Regions from separate parts of the Streptomyces sp. NPDC047869 genome, predicted to be linked through region 1. Evidence: riboswitches for the same ligand, from Rfam matches in the RefSeq annotation. Region 1 holds a riboswitch; the other holds the start of a gene.
What was found. Region 1 has a riboswitch for glycine ahead of gcvT (glycine cleavage system aminomethyltransferase GcvT). Riboswitches for the same ligand answer to the same signal wherever they lie in the genome.
Positions count from the first base shown of each region.

Region 2: another riboswitch for glycine. It lies ahead of gcvP (aminomethyl-transferring glycine dehydrogenase); the one in region 1 lies ahead of gcvT (glycine cleavage system aminomethyltransferase GcvT).

Region 1 covers NZ_JBEYRK010000024.1:78,616-87,337, reverse strand. The annotation lists gene glyA (serine hydroxymethyltransferase) at 1-377, opposite strand, end outside; gene gcvH (glycine cleavage system protein GcvH) at 392-769, opposite strand; gene gcvT (glycine cleavage system aminomethyltransferase GcvT) at 886-2,013, opposite strand; glycine riboswitch at 2,173-2,270, opposite strand; gene AB0924_RS27175 (AAA family ATPase) at 2,449-3,126, shown strand; gene AB0924_RS27170 (enhanced serine sensitivity protein SseB) at 3,192-3,986, shown strand; gene AB0924_RS27165 (enhanced serine sensitivity protein SseB C-terminal domain-containing protein) at 4,162-4,980, shown strand; gene AB0924_RS27160 (ABC transporter permease) at 5,330-6,328, shown strand; gene AB0924_RS27155 (ABC transporter substrate-binding protein) at 6,367-8,136, shown strand; gene AB0924_RS27150 (ABC transporter permease) at 8,209-8,722, shown strand, end outside.
Region 2 covers NZ_JBEYRK010000013.1:179,200-187,921, reverse strand. The annotation lists gene AB0924_RS19350 (DUF881 domain-containing protein) at 1-46, shown strand, start outside; gene AB0924_RS19345 (small basic family protein) at 43-375, shown strand; gene AB0924_RS19340 (DUF881 domain-containing protein) at 381-1,277, shown strand; gene AB0924_RS19335 (FHA domain-containing protein) at 1,468-2,298, shown strand; gene AB0924_RS19330 (MerR family transcriptional regulator) at 2,337-3,071, shown strand; gene AB0924_RS19325 (bifunctional nuclease family protein) at 3,157-3,630, shown strand; gene AB0924_RS19320 (MerR family transcriptional regulator) at 3,871-4,554, shown strand; gene AB0924_RS19315 (DNA polymerase IV) at 4,623-6,056, shown strand; gene AB0924_RS19310 (PRC-barrel domain-containing protein) at 6,143-6,514, opposite strand; glycine riboswitch at 6,634-6,728, shown strand; gene gcvP (aminomethyl-transferring glycine dehydrogenase) at 6,903-8,722, shown strand, end outside.

The DNA.
Region 1 (8,722 bases):
TGGCCGCCGTGCGCCAGGTCCAGGCCGAGGATGGTGTCCCCGGGCTGGGCGAGGGCGAACAGCGCCGCCTGGTTCGCGGAGGCGCCGGAGTGGGGCTGGACGTTGGCGTACTCGGCGCCGAACAGCTCCTTGATCCGGTCGATGGCGATCTGCTCGGCGACGTCGACGTGCTCGCAGCCGCCGTAGTAGCGGCGGCCCGGGTAGCCCTCCGCGTACTTGTTGGTCAGCACCGAGCCCTGGGCCTCCATGACCGCGAGCGGCGCGAAGTTCTCCGAGGCGATCATCTCCAGCGTCGACTGCTGGCGGTTCAGCTCGGCGTCGACCGCGGCGGCGATCTCCGGGTCCAGCTCGTGCAGGGACGTGTTCAGGACAGTCATACGGCTACGACTCCTCAGCCGGCGTTCTGGGCGGTGTACTCGTCGGCGGAGAGCAGGTCGGCCGGCTCCTCGGTGACGCGTACCTTGAACAGCCAGCCGCCCTCGAAGGGGGCCGAGTTCACCAGCGACGGGTCGTTGACGACGTCCTCGTTGACCTCGGTGATCTCACCGGTGACCGGCGAGTACAGGTCCGAGACCGACTTGGTCGACTCCAGCTCGCCGCAGGTCTCACCCGCGGACACCGTGGAACCGACCTCGGGGAGCTGGGCGTAGACCACATCGCCGAGCGCGTTGGCCGCGAACTCGGTGATGCCGACCGTCGAGACGCCGTCCTCGGCGGCCGACAGCCACTCGTGCTCCTTGCTGTAGCGCAGCTGCTGGGGGTTGCTCATGGCCTGAATTCTCCTGTACGCGCGGGAGTGCTGATGAATGGGGGACTGCTGGACCCGCTGCTGAACAGCGGGGATGTGCGCAGGGTCACGTCCGGTGGACGGACCGCGCCCAGTGTCTACTTCTGGCGCTTGTAGAAGGGGAGCGCCACGACCTCGTACGGCTCGTGGCTGCCCCGGATGTCCACGCCGACACCCTCGGCGCCCGGCGCCGCGTGCGCCGCGTCGACGTACGCCATCGCGATCGGCTTGCCCAGGGTGGGGGAGGGGGCGCCGGAGGTGACCTCGCCGATCACCTCGCCGCCCGCGACGACGGCGAACCCGGCCCGCGGCACCCGGCGGCCCTCGGCGACCAGGCCGACGAGCTTGCGCGGCGGGTTCTGCTCGGCCCTGGCGGCGGCCTCGGTGAGCGCCTCGCGGCCCACGAAGTCGCCCTCCTTCTCGAACTTCACCACCCGGCCGAGCCCGGCGTCGAAGGGGGTCAGGGAGGTGGTCAGCTCGTGCCCGTACAGCGGCATGCCCGCCTCGAGGCGCAGGGTGTCCCGGCAGGACAGGCCGCACGGGACCAGGCCGGCGCCCTCGCCCGCCTTGGTCAGCGCCTGCCACAGCTCCACGGCGTGCTCGGGCTTCACGAACAGCTCGAAGCCGTCCTCGCCGGTGTAGCCGGTGCGGGCGATCAGCGCGGGGACGCCGGCGACGGTGCCCGGCAGGCCCGCGTAGTACTTCAGGCCGTCCAGGTCGGCGTCCGTGAGGGACTTCAGGATGCCGGGGGACTCGGGGCCCTGGACCGCGAGCAGCGCGTAGGCGTCCCGGTCGTCGCGCACCTCGGCGTCGAAGCCCGCGGCACGCTCGGTCAGCGCGTCCAGCACCACCTGGGCGTTGGAGGCGTTGGCGACGACCATGTACTCGTGTTCGGCCAGCCGGTAGACGATCAGGTCGTCCAGGATGCCGCCGTCGGCCTGGCAGATCATGGTGTAGCGGGCCCGGCCGACACCGACCGAGGCGATGTTGCCCACCAGCGCGTAGTTCAGCAGGTCGGCCGCCTGCGGCCCGGTCACGGTGATCTCGCCCATGTGGGAGAGGTCGAAGAGACCGGCCTTGGTCCGCACCGCGAGATGCTCGTCGCGCTCGGATCCGTAGCGCAGCGGCATGTCCCAGCCGGCGAAGTCGGTCATCGTCGCGCCGAGCGAGCGATGCAGGGCGTCGAGCGCGGTACGGCGCGGTCCAGTGGGTTCGGTACTGCTCATCGGTCGGTCGTCTCCCAGGGTGCAGGTATGACAGGCGAGGAACGTTCCTCCCCATCTGTCATCGGAACCTGAGAGGTTCGCCATGATCCTCGCGAGGAGTGGTCACGGCTTGCACCTTGGGTGGAGCCACTGTCGCAGCGGCCCGCTTTTCAGATGTGCCTCGCCCGCGCGGTAACGGGGCCTGAGAGATTCAAGGGAGGGACTTGCTCCTTCGGCGTCCCAGCGGAGCTGGCTGGGAACTCTCCCGCGCGGATTCAAGCGGCCGGTATGCAGTTGGCGCGCACATCATTGCACGCCGCGCCCCGCCCCGTCAGGGGCCGCATCTGTAACCGAGCTGTGGCAGTACGCGCACCCAACCGCTGGACCGGCGCATTACCTTCTCTTTACATTCAATGGGCAAAGGGTCTCCGAGCCCACAAGGGGAGGACGATGACGGTGAACAGGACCACGGCCTACGCCGCCACCACCGGTCTCGCGGTGCCGAAGCAGCCCTCCGCTCCGGCCCGTGGGCGCTGCGCGGAGCGTCCGGCCCCGGTCGTCCGCGACCTGCGCGAGCGCGCCGGGCGCAGCCCGCACGACCTGGCGTTCGGCCCCCGCGACCTGGTGGTGATCACCGGCCTGCCCGGCAGCGGCAAGTCCACCCTGATGCACCGCGCGGTCCCCGGCCACCGCGTCGACTCCCAGGACACCCGGGACCGCTGGGACGCCCGGATGCCCCGCCTCCTCCCCTACGCGCTCTACCGCCCCCTGGTCCGGCTCGCCCACTACGCCGCGCTGCGCCGCGCCCTCGGCACCGGCGAGGGGGTCGTCGTGCACGACTGCGGCACCCAGGCCTGGGTGCGCGGCTGGCTGGCCCGCGCGGCCCGGCGCCGCGGCGGCACCCTGCACCTGCTCCTGCTCGACGTCACCGCGGACACCGCCCGCGCGGGCCAGCGCGAGCGCGGCCGCGGTGTCTCCCGCTACGCCTTCCGGCGCCACCGCCGTACGGCGGCCCGTCTGCTGCGCGCGGTGGAGCGGGGAGAACTGCCCGCCGGCTGCGGCTCGGCGGTGCTGCTGGACCGGGACGCCGCGGACGTGCTGCGCCGCATCGGCTTCGCCGGCCGATCCGGCTGAGCGCTGTCACGGCCACCCGCTAGCCTTTTGGACCACAGCAGTGGTTCCCAGCAGGCGGCAGGCAGATGGACTTCTCGGCGGCGGACCTTCCCGCGGACTTCCCGGCACAGACGCACCCCCACCCGCACGGCGGTTGGCCCGGCAACGAACTGGAGGAGGCGCTCTCGGCCTCCCTCGGCATACCCGGCGCGGGCGGCCGGATCGCCGAGGTGCTCGGCCGCAGCCTGCTGTGGGTCCCGCTGCCCAACGGCGGCGGCCCGCACAGCGGCCCGCTGGACCTGCCCACGACGGAGATCGAGGGCCAGGTGTACGTCCCGGTCTTCAGCTCCGAGGAACAGCTCCGCCTGGCCGCCGGCCCCCACATGTCGTACACCGTGGCCCCGGCGGTGGAGTTCGCCCGCGGCCTGCCCCCGCAGGCGGGCATCCTCCTGAACCCCGACGGCGTGGTCGGCCTGCCGCTGCCGCCCGAGGCGGTGGCCGAACTCTGCCGCACCGGCCACACCCCGCTGGACGGCCCCGCCACCGGCGGCCGGGTCCGTCTCTTCGAGCCGGACTGGCAGGACGACCCGGTCGACTTCCTCTCCGCCGCCTCCGCCGAGTTCGCCGGCACCGGCGTGGTGGTCACCGCCCGCCGCTGCCTCGCCTCCGTCGAGACGGCCGACCCGGTGATGTTCGTGGGTGTGGAGCTCTCCCAGTGGGAGGGCGACCTGCGGGCCCTCTCACTGGAGGCCCTCGGCCGGGCCCTGGGTAAAGCCCCGGTCAAATGGCAGGTCAACCTTGTCCTCCTCGACGTCACGGACGACCCGGTGGCCACCTGGCTCAAATCCAACGTCCGCCCCTTCTACCAGTACGGCCACTGACCAGCGGGCTCGGGGGCGGCGGGCCCGAGGGGCACGGGGCCGTGCCGATCGGCGGCTCCGCCGACGGGCGCGCTCAGCCCTCACCCGCACCCGCGCAGGAACACAGGGCCCCGAGCCGATGGGCGCTTAAGCTGTCCCCACACGCGGGGCACTGACAGAAGGGCCGGTAAGACAGGTGAGCGCGAGCCACAGCGGCAGCGTCGAGCACATGCTGCGCCAGGTCACCCCCGGCCGCTACGACGCCTACGAAGAACTGCTGCGCGCCCTCGCCACTCCCTCCTCCGGCCAGATCTGGATGCTGCTGTGGCACGGCCAGGCCGGCTCGCCGGACGCCCAGTACGGGAACATGGAGGTCGACGGCTACGGCTACGCCCCCTGTGTGACCTCCGCGCAGGAACTCTCGGCGAGTGGCTGGAACCGCTCCTACGAGGTGGTCGACGGGCTCGACGTGGCCCGCACCCTCTATCCCGACCACTACGGCCTCTGGCTCAACCCGCACGCCCCGGGCGGCGGCGTCGGCATCCCCTGGCTGGACCTGCGCCGCATCGCCACCGGCCTGGACCGCCGGCCGGCCGGCCCGCTGCGGCTGTCGGAACCCGGTATCGACGTCGCGCAGTTCTACGCCCTGCTGGTGCAGAACGCCCACCGCACCCCGGCCCTGCGCTCACTGCGCCGCGCCTGGGTGCAGCCCGCGCTCGGCGCGCCGTACCTCGCCATCGGCCTGGACGTGTACGACACCTCGCCCGCCGCCGTCGACTCGGTGCGCGCGATGATGCAGCAGTCCGTCGGCGCGGTCCCCGAGGGGCTGCCGGTGTCGACGGTCGCGATGACCGACGACTACGACCCGGTCGTGCTGTGGATGCGGGCCAACGCACGCCCGTTCTACGATCGCGACGCCCACGCGGCCGTTCCCCAGCCGCAGCCGCAGGGCCCGCCGCAGCCCCAGGCGCCGGCCCCCGGTTACGGCTACCCACCGGTCCACGGGGGCTACTGAACAACCGGACCGGGGAGTCCGCCACTTGGACGGTGGTGGAGAAATCGTGTGGGGTGCGGACTTCTCCGCGCGTAGAAGAGCGGTGATTCGTCCGATTGGGGTGGAAGCGCCGCTATGTCCCAAGTGTCCCCCGTTCGGTGGCCGTTACCCCGTGATCGGATAACGGAATCCCCTGGACTGCATCACGGTTGCGCATACTTTCCCCGTCAGCTCTGGCGGGTGATCGCGAAGAAGCAGAAGACTCGCGATTCAGACGTGAGGTGGAACCTCGCGATCGAGGCAAGTCGACAAAGCCGCAAACCGCGGCAGGCGCAAGCCGGTCACCACCGGCGAGAGGGGTCGGGTCACTGTGACCGCACCGATCGAGACCACCGGGGCGGCAGCCGAGGCACAGCCGGAAGCTGTGCTCGAGGGTGCCGATAAGGGGCGGATCGAGGGTCGTTCTCTCGGGCAGATCGCCTGGTCGAGATTCAAGAGGGACAAGGTCGCCGTGGCGGGTGGCGTCATCGTCGTCCTGCTCATCGCGCTGGCCGTCCTCTCCCGGCCTCTGCAGGCCCTGCTCGGACTCGACCCCAACGCCTTCCACCAGGACCTGATCACTCCCGACACCTCGCTGCCCAAGGGCAGTTGGGGCGGCATGAGCGCGGACCACCCGCTCGGCGTGGACCCCAAGTTCGGCCGGGACATCGCCACCCGCGTCCTGGAGGGCTCCTGGGTGTCGCTGGTGGTCGCCTTCGGCGCCACGATCCTGTCCAACGTGATCGGCGCCATCATGGGCGTCGTCGCGGGTTACTACGGCGGCCGGGTCGACAACGTCATCAGCCGCCTGATGGACACCTTCCTCGCCTTCCCCCTCCTGCTGTTCGCCATCGCGATCTCCGCCACGCTCCAGGGCGGCGCGTTCGGCCTCAACGGGCTCCCGCTCCACCTGAGCGTGCTGATCTTCGTCATCGGCTTCTTCAACTGGCCCTACCTGGGCCGGATCGTGCGCGGCCAGACCCTCGCCCTGCGTGAGCGCGAGTTCGTGGACGCCTCCCGCGGCATGGGTGCCAAGGGCCCGTACATCCTGTTCCGGGAGCTGATGCCCAACCTGGTCGGCCCGATCATCGTCTACTCGACGCTGCTCATCCCGACCAACATCCTCTTCGAGGCGTCCCTGAGCTTCCTCGGTGTCGGCATCCAGCCCCCGCAGGCCTCCTGGGGCGGCATGCTCCGCGAAGCGGTCACCTACTACCAGGTCGATCCCCAGTACATGATCGTGCCCGGTCTCGCCATCTTCGTGACCGTCCTGGCGTTCAATCTGCTGGGCGACGGTCTCCGCGACGCTCTCGACCCGCGCAGCCGTTGACGCCTGCCACCGCCCGAGAGCCCGAAAAGTTTCCGACTATGGAGGGGAAAGCGCCCATCATGCGAAGGTCAGCGCTGGCCGCTATCGCGGCCATCGGCTCCGCCAGCCTGCTCGTTGCAGGTTGCAGCAAGGCCGATGACAACAAGGACAACAACGGCTCGTCCGCCGGGGCCAACGCCGCGACCAAGGGTGTGGTCAACGCTTCCGCCAAGAAGGGCGGCACGGTCACCTACGAGCTGTCCGACGTGCCGGACTCCTTCGACCCCGGCAACACGTACTACGCGTACATGTACAACCTCAGCCGGCTCTACGCCCGCCCGCTGATGACGTTCCAGCCCGGCGCCGGCGAGAAGGGCAACACCCTCGTCCCGGACCTCGCCGCGAGCAAGGGCGTCCCGAGCGACGGCGGCAAGACCTGGACGTACAAGCTGCGTTCGGGCCTGAAGTACGAGGACGGCTCGCCGATCACCTCGAAGGACGTCAAGTACGCCGTCGAGCGCTCCAACTTCGCGCGTGACGTGCTCTCCCTCGGCCCGAACTACTTCCAGCAGTTCATGGCGAAGGGCGACAAGTACAAGGGCCCCTACAAGGACAAGAGCGCCAAGGGCCTGTCCTCCATCGAGACGCCGGACGACGGCACGATCGTCTTCCACCTGAACCAGGCGTTCCAGGAGTTCGACTACCTCGTCGCCGCCCCGCAGACGGCCCCGGTGCCCCAGTCCAAGGACAAGGGCGTCGACTACGTCAAGCACATCGTGTCGTCGGGCTCGTACAAGTTCCAGAGCTACGAGGACGGCAAGCAGGCCGTGCTCGTGCGCAACGAGAACTGGGACGCGAAGACCGACCCGCTGCGCAAGCAGCTGCCGGACAAGATCGTCGTCAAGCTGAAGGTCAACCCGGAGACCATCGACCAGGACGTCCTGGCCGGTGACGCGATCGACCTGGCCGGTGCCGGCGTCCAGGCCTCCACGCAGGCCAAGGTGCTCACCGACACGGCGAAGAAGGCCGGCACGGACAACACCTACGGTGGCCGCCTCGTCTACATGGCGATCAACACCAAGGTGAAGCCGTTCGACAAGGTCGAGTGCCGCAAGGCCGTGCAGTACGCGATCGACAAGGTCTCGGTGCAGACCGCCGAGGGCGGCCCGATCCGCGGCGACATCGCCTCCACCGTGCTGCCCCCGGACATCCCGGGCTACGAGAAGTCGGACGTCTACGCGACCTCCGGCAACAAGGGTGACGCGGCCAAGGCCAAGGAGCAGCTGAAGGCCTGCGGCAAGTCGTCGATCAGCACCAACATCTCGGCCCGCTCGGACCGTCCGCAGGAGATCGACGCCGCCACGGCGATCATCAACTCGCTGAAGAAGGTCGGCATCAACGCCAGCCTGAAGCAGTACCCGTCCGGCAAGTACTTCACCGACTACGCCGGTGTCCCGAAGTTCACCAAGAAGCAGAACGTCGGTCTGATCATGATGCAGTGGGGTGCCGACTGGCCCTCCGGCTACGGCTTCCTGCAGCAGATCCTGAACGGCAAGGCGATCAGCCAGTCGGGTAACACCAACCTGTCGCAGTACGACAACAAGGACGTCAACTCCCTGCTGGGCAAGGCGATCGGTACCCAGGACGACACCGAGCGCAACAGCCTGTACACGCAGATAGACAAGAAGACCATGGACGACGCCGTCCTCGTTCCGCTGACCTACTTCAAGGTCCTGCTGGCCCGCCCGCAGAACTACACCAACCTGGTTTCCACGGCGGCCTTCAGCGGTCAGTACGACTACCTCAACATCGGCGTCGCGTCGAAGTAGCAGCCCCGGAAGGCAGGTGAAGGCATTGGTGCCCGCGGGCTTCGCGGCCCGCGGGCACCAGCGCCGGTCCCCGTGATCTCGTACATCCTCCGCCGGACGTTCGCGGCAGTGATCCTGCTGCTGGTCGTCTCCGCGGTCACCTTCGCCATCTTCTTCCTGCTGCCACGGCTTGCCGGCCAGACAGCGGACCAGCTGGCGCAGCAGTACATCGGCAAGAGTCCGTCGAAGGCGGACATCGTCGCTGTCAAGCACAACCTCGGTCTGGACCAGCCTGTCTACGTCCAGTACTGGCACTTCATCAAGGGGATCGTGGCCGGCGCCACCTACGACCTCGGCCCCACCACGGTGCACTGCGACGCACCCTGCTTCGGTTACTCCTTCAAGAACCACCAGGCAGTGTGGCCGGAGCTCACCTCCCGTCTTCCGATCACCCTGTCGCTGGCCGTCGGTGCCGCCGTGCTGTGGCTGGTCTCGGGCGTCGTGGCCGGTGTCATCTCCGCGCTGAAGCCGCGTTCGTTCCTCGACCGGACCTTCATGGGCATCGCGCTCACCGGCGTCTCGCTGCCCATGTTCTTCACGGGCAACC
Region 2 (8,722 bases), on a different contig from region 1:
CACAGCACAGCCGAACGACGAGAAGACTGAGAAGGGCACATCGTGATCGCCGTACTGGGCCTCATCGTGGGAGTCGTGGCCGGCCTGTTGGTCCGGCCGGAGGTTCCGGCGGTCGTCGAGCCTTATCTGCCGATCGCCGTCGTGGCCGCGCTGGACGCTGTGTTCGGTGGTCTGCGGGCCATGCTCGACGGCATCTTCGACGACAAGGTCTTCGTGGTGTCGTTCCTGTCCAACGTGGTCGTGGCCGCGCTGATCGTCTTCCTGGGCGACAAGCTGGGCGTCGGGGCGCAGTTGTCCACCGGTGTCGTGGTCGTCCTCGGTATCCGTATCTTCTCCAACGCCGCGGCGATCCGGCGACACGTCTTCCGGGCTTGAGAGCGATGAGCAACCAGGACGAGCGGCCCGAGAACAGGCTGCGCAAGGAACTGCCCGACGAGGTCCCGGCCCCGGCCGCCGAGCCGGAGCGAAAGCCCGTCGGGCCGGAGCGGACGCCCGCGGAACCGCGGCCGACTCCTGCCGAGGCGACCGAAGGAGCGGAGGGCGCCGAGCCCCCGCTCACCGGCCGGCAGCGGCTGCTCAAGGGGGTGTGGCCGCCGCGTGTCACCCGGGCCCAACTCATCGTCGCTGTGCTGCTGTTCGGCCTCGGCTTCGGGCTGGCCGTCCAGGTGGCGTCGAACAGCGACAGCGACAGCGCGCTGCGCGGGGCACGTCAGGAAGATCTCGTTCGCATCCTCGATGAACTGGACGACCGGACTCAGCGTCTTGAGGGCGAGAAGCAGGGACTCGACAAACAGCGCCAGGAGCTGCAGAGCAGCTCCGACCAGGCCGCTGAGGCGCGCAGGCAGACGGCCGAGAAGGAGAAGCAACTCGGCATTCTGGCGGGCACCGTGGCGGCGCAGGGTCCCGGCATCACGATGACGATCGAGGACACGAAGGGGACGGTCAAGGCGGACATGCTGCTCGACGCGATCCAGGAGCTGCGCGCGGCCGGTGCCGAGGCTATTCAGGTCAACGGCGTACGCGTGGTCGCGAGCACCTACCTCACCGACTCCGGCAAGAGCGTGAGTGTCGACGGGAACAAGATCAACGCACCGTATCGTTTCCAGGTCATCGGCAAGTCACAGGATCTTGAACCGGCTCTGAACATTCCGGGAGGCGTGGTGCAGACTCTGGAGAAGGAGCAGGCCACGGTGACCGTAGAGCGGTCCGGCAAGATCGTCGTGGACGCCTTGCGAGAGGTGAAGCGGCCTGACTACGCTCGGTCGTCCTCCCAGTGAACCGGCGGTGCATGGGGGACGTCCGGCAGGGGCATGAGGTTGCGGGGGGTCGGCGCACCGAAGAAGTGGCGCGTGGTGGAAACTGTCTGGTGGATACGGACGTTGTGAGGATGTCCGGGTCGACCGGTGTAGGCAATCAGGGTTCGTCCTGCCCCACGGGCGGGTCTGTTTCGGTCAAGGGGAATCGCCCGTGAAGTTGTTTGCGAAGTTGTTCGGCAAGAGCGCGCGAGAAGGCAGCGACAACGCGACCGCTCGCCACCGCGCACAGCCTGACGCAGAGGGCCAGCGCCCGCTGTTCCGTGACCAGGTCGCTGGTCCGGGCGGTGACATTTCCGGAGGCCAGGGCGCGGCGTCTGTTGACCCTGCCCAGTCCGGCGGCATAGGTTTCGGGCAACCGTCAACCTCAAGTGCGGGTGGAGGGTTTACCTCCGACCCCTATGCGTCCAACGCCCCCGCGGGGCATCCGCGGCAGGAGGATCCGTCCATGTCCGTCCTGGTGTGTACGAGGTGCGGTAACCGCAACGCGGAGAACGCCCGCTTCTGCTCCAACTGCGGCGCGCCGCTGCGGCCCGGTGTGGCGCCGGAGCGTGCCTCGGAGACCACGTCGACCATCTCCATCTCCGGCATCGAGGCCTACGACGCCGAGGTGACCGGGCAGACGCAGGTGCCGATGCTCTCGCCCGAGGCGCAGGCCGCGGTCGACGCGCTGCCGCTGGGCTCGGCGCTGCTGGTGGTGCGCCGGGGGCCGAACTCGGGCAGCCGCTTCCTGCTGGACAGCGATCTGACCACGGCCGGCCGGCACCCGCAGAGCGACATCTTCCTGGACGACGTCACGGTCTCCCGCCGGCACGTGGAGTTCCGGCGCTCCCCGGACGGCTCGTTCACGGTGGCCGACGTGGGCAGTCTGAACGGCACGTACGTCAACCGCGAGCGGATCGACCAGGTGCCTCTGTCGAACGGCGACGAGGTGCAGATCGGCAAGTACCGGCTGGTCTTCTACGCGAGCCGGCAGGGCATCTGACCCCTGGATTCCGTCCGGGGGAACCCAGGGGAAGGTCCATGCTGCACACACCGAGCGGCGGTGCCCGAAGCGGTACCGCCGCCACGGACGGACTGATGAGCATCGGCACGGTGCTGAACGCGCTGCGTGACGAGTTCCCCGAGGTCACCATCTCCAAGATCCGCTTCCTGGAGTCCGAGGGACTCATCGAGCCGCAGCGGACTCCGTCGGGATACCGGAAGTTCGGCCCCGGGGACGTCGACCGCCTCGCGCACGTCCTGAGGATGCAGCGGGACCACTACCTGCCGCTCAAGGTGATCCGCGAGCACCTGGACGCCATGGAGCGCGGTGAGGCCGTGCAGCTGCCCGTGGTCGGGCGCCAGCGCACCGGGGACGAGCCGCCGGAGCCGTCCGAACGGCCCACGGTGGCCCGGGTCGGGCGTGGCGAGCTGCTGGCGGCGGCGGGCATCGGTGAGGACGACCTCGCGGAGTGGCAGTCGTACGGGCTCATCGCTCCACTGGAGGACGGTGTCTACGACGTGGCGGCCGTCACCGTGGCCTCGCTCGTCGCCGAGCTGGGCCGGTTCGGCATCGAGCCGCGCCATCTGCGGGTGATGAAGGCCGCCGCCGACCGGGAGGCGGGCCTGGTGGACCAGGTCGTGGCCCCCCTGAAGCGCCACCGCAACCCGCAGACCAGGGCTCACGCCGAGGCCCGGGCGAAGGAGCTGGCGGCGCTCACGATGCGGCTGCACGCGGCGCTGGTGCAGACCGCTCTCGGCGTGCGTCTGCCCTGAACGGCGGGGTGCCCGGGCGGCCGGATCGGGCACCTGTTCCCGGCCCGACTACCCAAAGGTCCCGGGCACGGCCTAGGGTTGCTGTGTGAACGAGCTCGATGTCGTAGGTGTCCGGGTCGAAATGCCCTCCAACCAACCGATCGTGCTCCTGCGCGAAGTGGGGGGCGACCGCTACCTCCCCATCTGGATCGGGCCGGGGGAGGCGACGGCGATCGCCTTCGCCCAGCAGGGCATGGCCCCCGCGCGACCGCTGACCCACGACCTGTTCAAGGACGTGCTGGAGGCCGTCGGCCAGGAGCTGACCGAAGTGCGCATCACGGACCTGCGTGAGGGCGTCTTCTACGCGGAGCTGGTCTTCGCCAGCGGGGTCGAGGTCAGCGCGCGTCCCTCCGACGCCATAGCGCTGGCACTGCGTACCGGGACGCCGATCTACGGCAGTGACACGGTGCTGGACGACGCCGGCATCGCGATCCCGGACGAGCAGGAGGACGAGGTGGAGAAGTTCCGCGAGTTCCTCGACCAGATCTCGCCGGAGGACTTCGGCACCAGCAGCCAGTGAGGTGCGGCGGTTCGGCGGCGGTGAGGTGCGAGCCGGTTCCCGGCGCCGCGGCAATTGCCACCGGCCATCCAGAGCGTCATGCGGTCTTCCGCGGGAGCATTCGGCTAGCCTTTCCCCGCGGTGGGGCACGAGAAACCACTCTTAGGGTGATTATCACCCGGCGTGGCGAGTGTGGCGATCGTTGACGCACCCCTGGTGACTGCCTACCGTCGAGAAGGCAGTTCAAGGACGGAGGTCGGCGTGAGAACGAGCGGCGACGGTACGGCTGGGGGTGCCCCCGGACGCGGTTTCGGGGAGAGCGGTCCGTACCCTCCCCCGAGTTCCCAGCCGCGTTCCAGCGGGCAGTACGCATATCCCGGCGGCGCGGTCGACCACGCCCCACAGCGGCCGACGGCGGTGCCGAACGGCGGAGGGGTGGCGTCCATGGCGTCCGAGGAGATCGGCTACCGGGGTCCCACGGCCTGTGCGGCCGCCGGCATCACCTACCGGCAACTGGACTACTGGGCCCGCACCGGACTGGTCGAGCCGAGTGTGCGGCCCGCCTACGGGTCGGGCACCCAGCGCCTCTACAGCTTCCGGGACGTGGTCGTCCTGAAGATCGTCAAGCGGTTCCTGGACACCGGGGTCTCGCTGCAGAACATCCGCACGGCCGTGCGGCACCTGCGGGAGCGCGGCTTCCAGGACCTGGAGCGCATGACCCTCATGAGCGATGGCGCCACGGTGTACGAGTGCACCTCGCCGGACGAGGTGCACGCCCTGCTCCAGGGCGGCCAGGGCATCTTCGGGATCGCCGTCGGCGTGGTCTGGCGGGACGTGGAGAGCGCGCTCTCCCAGCTGCACGGGGAGCGGGTCGACACGGGGGAGACCCTGGTCGGGCACAACCCGGCGGACGAGCTGGCACGGCGGCGCAACCGGGCCGTCTGAGTACGCCCCCACCGCATCCCACGGGCCGTGCGCCCGGGTTGTCAGTGGTGTGGTGCAGCATCGGAGATGTGAGAAACGCGCCCACGATCCTGCATCTCGACATGGATGCCTTCTACGCCTCGGTGGAGCAGGCGTCCAAGCCGAGCCTGCGGGGCAAGGCCGTGATCGTGGGCGGACTCGGACCGCGTGGTGTGGTGGCCACCGCGTCGTACGAGGCCCGGGTATTCGGGGTGCACTCGGCGATGCCGATGGCCCAGGCGCGCAGGCTGGCGCCGAACGCCGCGTACCTGGTGCCGCGCTTCAACGTCTACCGGTCCGTGAGCGAGCAGGTGATGACGCTGCTGCGGGAGCTGTCGCCGCTGGTGGAGCCGCTGAGCCTGGACGAGGCGTTCGTCGACCTCGAGCCCCGGGAGGCGGCCTGGGACGCGGACTCGGCGCGGCGGGTGGGGACGAAGCTGCGCACCGACATACGGGCGGTCACCGGGCTCACGGGGTCGGTGGGACTCGCCGCCTCCAAGATGCTCGCGAAGATCGCCTCGGAGGAGGCCAAACCCGACGGACTCGTCCTCGTCGAACCCGGCACCGAGCGGGCGCTGCTCGGGCCGATGCCGGTGCGGACCCTGCCCGGGGTGGGTCCGGCGACCGGGGACCATCTGCGGCGGGCCGGGATCACCACGGTCGCGGAGCTGGCCGAGGCCGGCGAGGACGAACTCGTACGGCTGCTCGGCAAGGCGCACGGGCACGCGCTGTACGCGATGGCGCTGGCTCGCGACGACCGGCCCGTGGTCGCCGAGCGGGAGGCCAAGTCGGTGTCGGTCGAGGACACCTACGACGTGGACATCCACGACCGGCTGCGGGTCGGTCTCGAGGTGGGGCGGCTCGCCGACCGGTGCGTGCGGCGGCTGCGCGGGGCCGGGCTGTCGGGGCGGACCATCGTGCTGAAGGTCCGCAGGTACGACTTCTCGACGCTGACCCGGTCCGAGACGCTCAGAGGGCCCACGGACGACCCCGCGGTGATCCGGGAGGCGGCCGAGCGGCTGCTGGACTCCGTGGACACCACGGGCGGGGTGCGGCTGCTCGGTGTGGGCGTCACCGGGCTCGCCGACTACACCCAGGAGGACCTGTTCGCGCAGGCGGCGCAGCCCTCGCGGGACGTATCGGTGCCGGAGGAGGCCGTGGCCGAGACCGTGCCGGAGCGGCCGGAGCCCGTCAAGCGGCAGTGGCGGGCCGGGCAGGACGTGCGGCACGCCGCGTGGGGCCACGGCTGGGTGCAGGGCAGTGGCCTGGGCCGGGTGACCGTGCGCTTCGAGACGCCCCAGTCGGAGCCGGGGCGGGTGCGGACGTTCGGCGTCGAGGATCCTGAACTGGAGCCGGCGGATCCGCTGCCGCTGGTGCTGGGCACGGATCCGCTGCCGCGGATACCGGACGCGGATCCGCTGCCGCGGGTACCGGACGCGGATCCGCCGCCGAGTCTGTCGGGTGCTGTCGACGCCGATCTGTAGCAGGTGCCTGGTCTGTGTGTGGGGCTCCGTCGTGATCGTTCGGGCGGTCCTCCGCGCCTCCACGGGGGGCCGGTGGTGGAGCGGGCTCAGGGCTCCTCGGTGCCCGCGAGCTTGCCGAAGTCGTGGTCCGCGAACGGGGAGGGCGCCGCCACGTCCAGGCCGTAGTGGTGGTAGAGCTGGAGTTCCTGTTCGGGGGAGAGGTGGCGGCCGACACCGAAGTCGGGCGCGTCCTTGATGAGTGCACGGTCGAAGGGAACCCGCAGGGCGCCCTCGACGATCTCGCTGGGCTCCAGGGGCACGAAGGCGTCCCGGGAGAAGAGACCGGTCCGTATGGCCGCCCACTCCGGCACTCCGGTGGCGTCGTCGAGGTACACCTCGTCAATGGTGCCGATCTTGGTGCCGGTGCGGTCGAACGCCTTGCGGCCGATCAGGTTGCGCGGATCGATGTCGGTCTGCACGGTCCCTCTCCCTCCACGTGGTCGCAACTCATCCGTAAGCACTACGAAAGAGCACAATCAGGGAGGCGGCCACTCGAAGGCCCGGGCGTTGACCTCGCTGGTAGGCTGACAGCGGCTGCTGACCCCGTGCGGGAGAGTCCTCCGATCACCTCGGAGGCGCCGAAGGAGCAAATCCTCCCCGGAATCTCTCAGGCCCACGTACCGCACGGACGAGGTCACTCTGGAAAGCAGGGCGGATGTCGACGGCGTCCGCCCTCACCGACGGTGAAAGCCGGCGCCCCCGGGCCGCCGGTGAAGCTCTCAGGTCGAGATGACAGAGGGGGAGGCCGTCGGGGTATCCGTACCGGGGTGCCCCTCGAAGGTCGCGTCAGACCAGGAGGCCTCCGCAATGACCGCCCATCGCACCCCGCTCTCCGAGCTCGAAGCCGGTATCCCCTTCGAGCAGCGCCACATCGGGCCCGACCAGGAGGCGCGGGCCAAGATGCTCGCGCACGTCGGCTACGGCTCGCTCGACGAGCTGACCGCCGCCGCGGTCCCGGATGTGATCAAGAACGCCGACGCCCTGGAGCTGCCGGGCGCCCGCACCGAGGCCGAGGTGCTCGCCGAGCTGCGCTCGCTCGCCGACCGCAACCAGGTCCTCGGCTCCATGATCGGCCTCGGCTACTACGGCACCTTCACCCCGCCGGTCGTCCTGCGCAACGTCATGGAGAACCCCGCCTGGTACACCGCCTACACGCCGTACCAGCCGGAGATCTCCCAGGGCCGGCTGGAGGCCCTGCTGAACTTCCAGACCATGGTCGCCGAGCTCACCGGGCTGCCGACGTCCGGCGCCTCCCTGCTCGACGAGGGCACGGCCGCCGCCGAGGCCATGGCGCTGTCCCGGCGCATGGGCCGGAACAAGAAGGGCCTGTTCCTGGTCGACGCGGACGCCCTGCCGCAGACCGTCGCCGTCATCGAGACGCGCGCCGAGCCGACAGGTGTCGAGGTCGTCGTCGCCGACCTCTCCGAGGGCATCCCCGCGGAGATCGCCGAGCGCGAGATCAACGGTGTACTGGTCCAGTACCCGGGCGCCTCCGGTGCCGTCCGCGACATCAAGCCGCTCATCGACCAGGCGCACGAGCTGGGCGCCCTCGTCACGGTCGCGGCCGATCTGCTCGCGCTCACCCTGCTGACCTCGCCCGGCGAGCTGGGCGCGGACATCGCCGTCGGCACCACCCAGCGCTTCGGCGTGCCGATGGGCTTCGGCGGGCCGCACGCCGGCTACATGGCGGTGCACGAGAAGTTCGCGCGCAGCCTGCCCGGCCGTCTCGTCGGCGTGTCGGTCGACGCCGACGGGCACAAGGCCTACCGCCTGGCGCTGCAGACCCGTGAGCAGCACATCCGCCGCGAGAAGGCCACCAGCAACATCTGCACCGCCCAGGTGCTGCTCGCCGTGATGGCCGGCATGTACGCCGTCTACCACGGCCCCGAGGGACTGCGGACCATCGCCCGCCGCACCCACCGCTACGCCACGATCCTCGCCGAGGGCCTGAAGGCGGGCGGTGTCGAGATCGTCCACGGCGCCTACTTCGACACCCTCACCGCGCGCGTGCCCGGCCGGGCCGCCGAGGTCGTGGCCGCCGCCCGGGCGGGCGGCGTCAACCTGCGTCTCGTCGACGCCGACCTCGTCTCCCTGGCCTGCGACGAGACCACCAACCGGGCCCAGGTGGAGGCGGTCTTCGCCGCCTTCGGCGTCGACGGCGACATCGAGGCGCTGGACGCGGCGGCCGGCGAGGCCCTGCCCGAGGCCCTGCTGCGCACCGACGACTACCTCGCCCACCCGGTCTTCCACGAGCACCGCTCCGAGACCGCGATGCTGCGCTACCTGCGCCGTCTCGCCGACCGCGACTACGCGCTCGACCGCGGCATGATCCCGCTGGGCTCCTGCACCATGAAGCTCAACGCGACCACCGAGATGGAGCCGGTCACCTGGCCCGAGTTCGGCCAGCTGCACCCCTTCGCGCCCGCCGAGCAGGCCGAGGGCTACCTCACGCTCATCCGCGAGCTGGAGGACCGCCTCGCCGAGGTCACCGGCTACGACAAGGTGTCCCTCCAGCCCAACGCCGGTTCCCAGGGCGAGCTCGCGGGCCTGCTGGCCGTGCGCGGCTACCACCGGGCCAACGGCGACGAGCAGCGCGTCGTGTGCCTGATCCCGTCCTCCGCGCACGG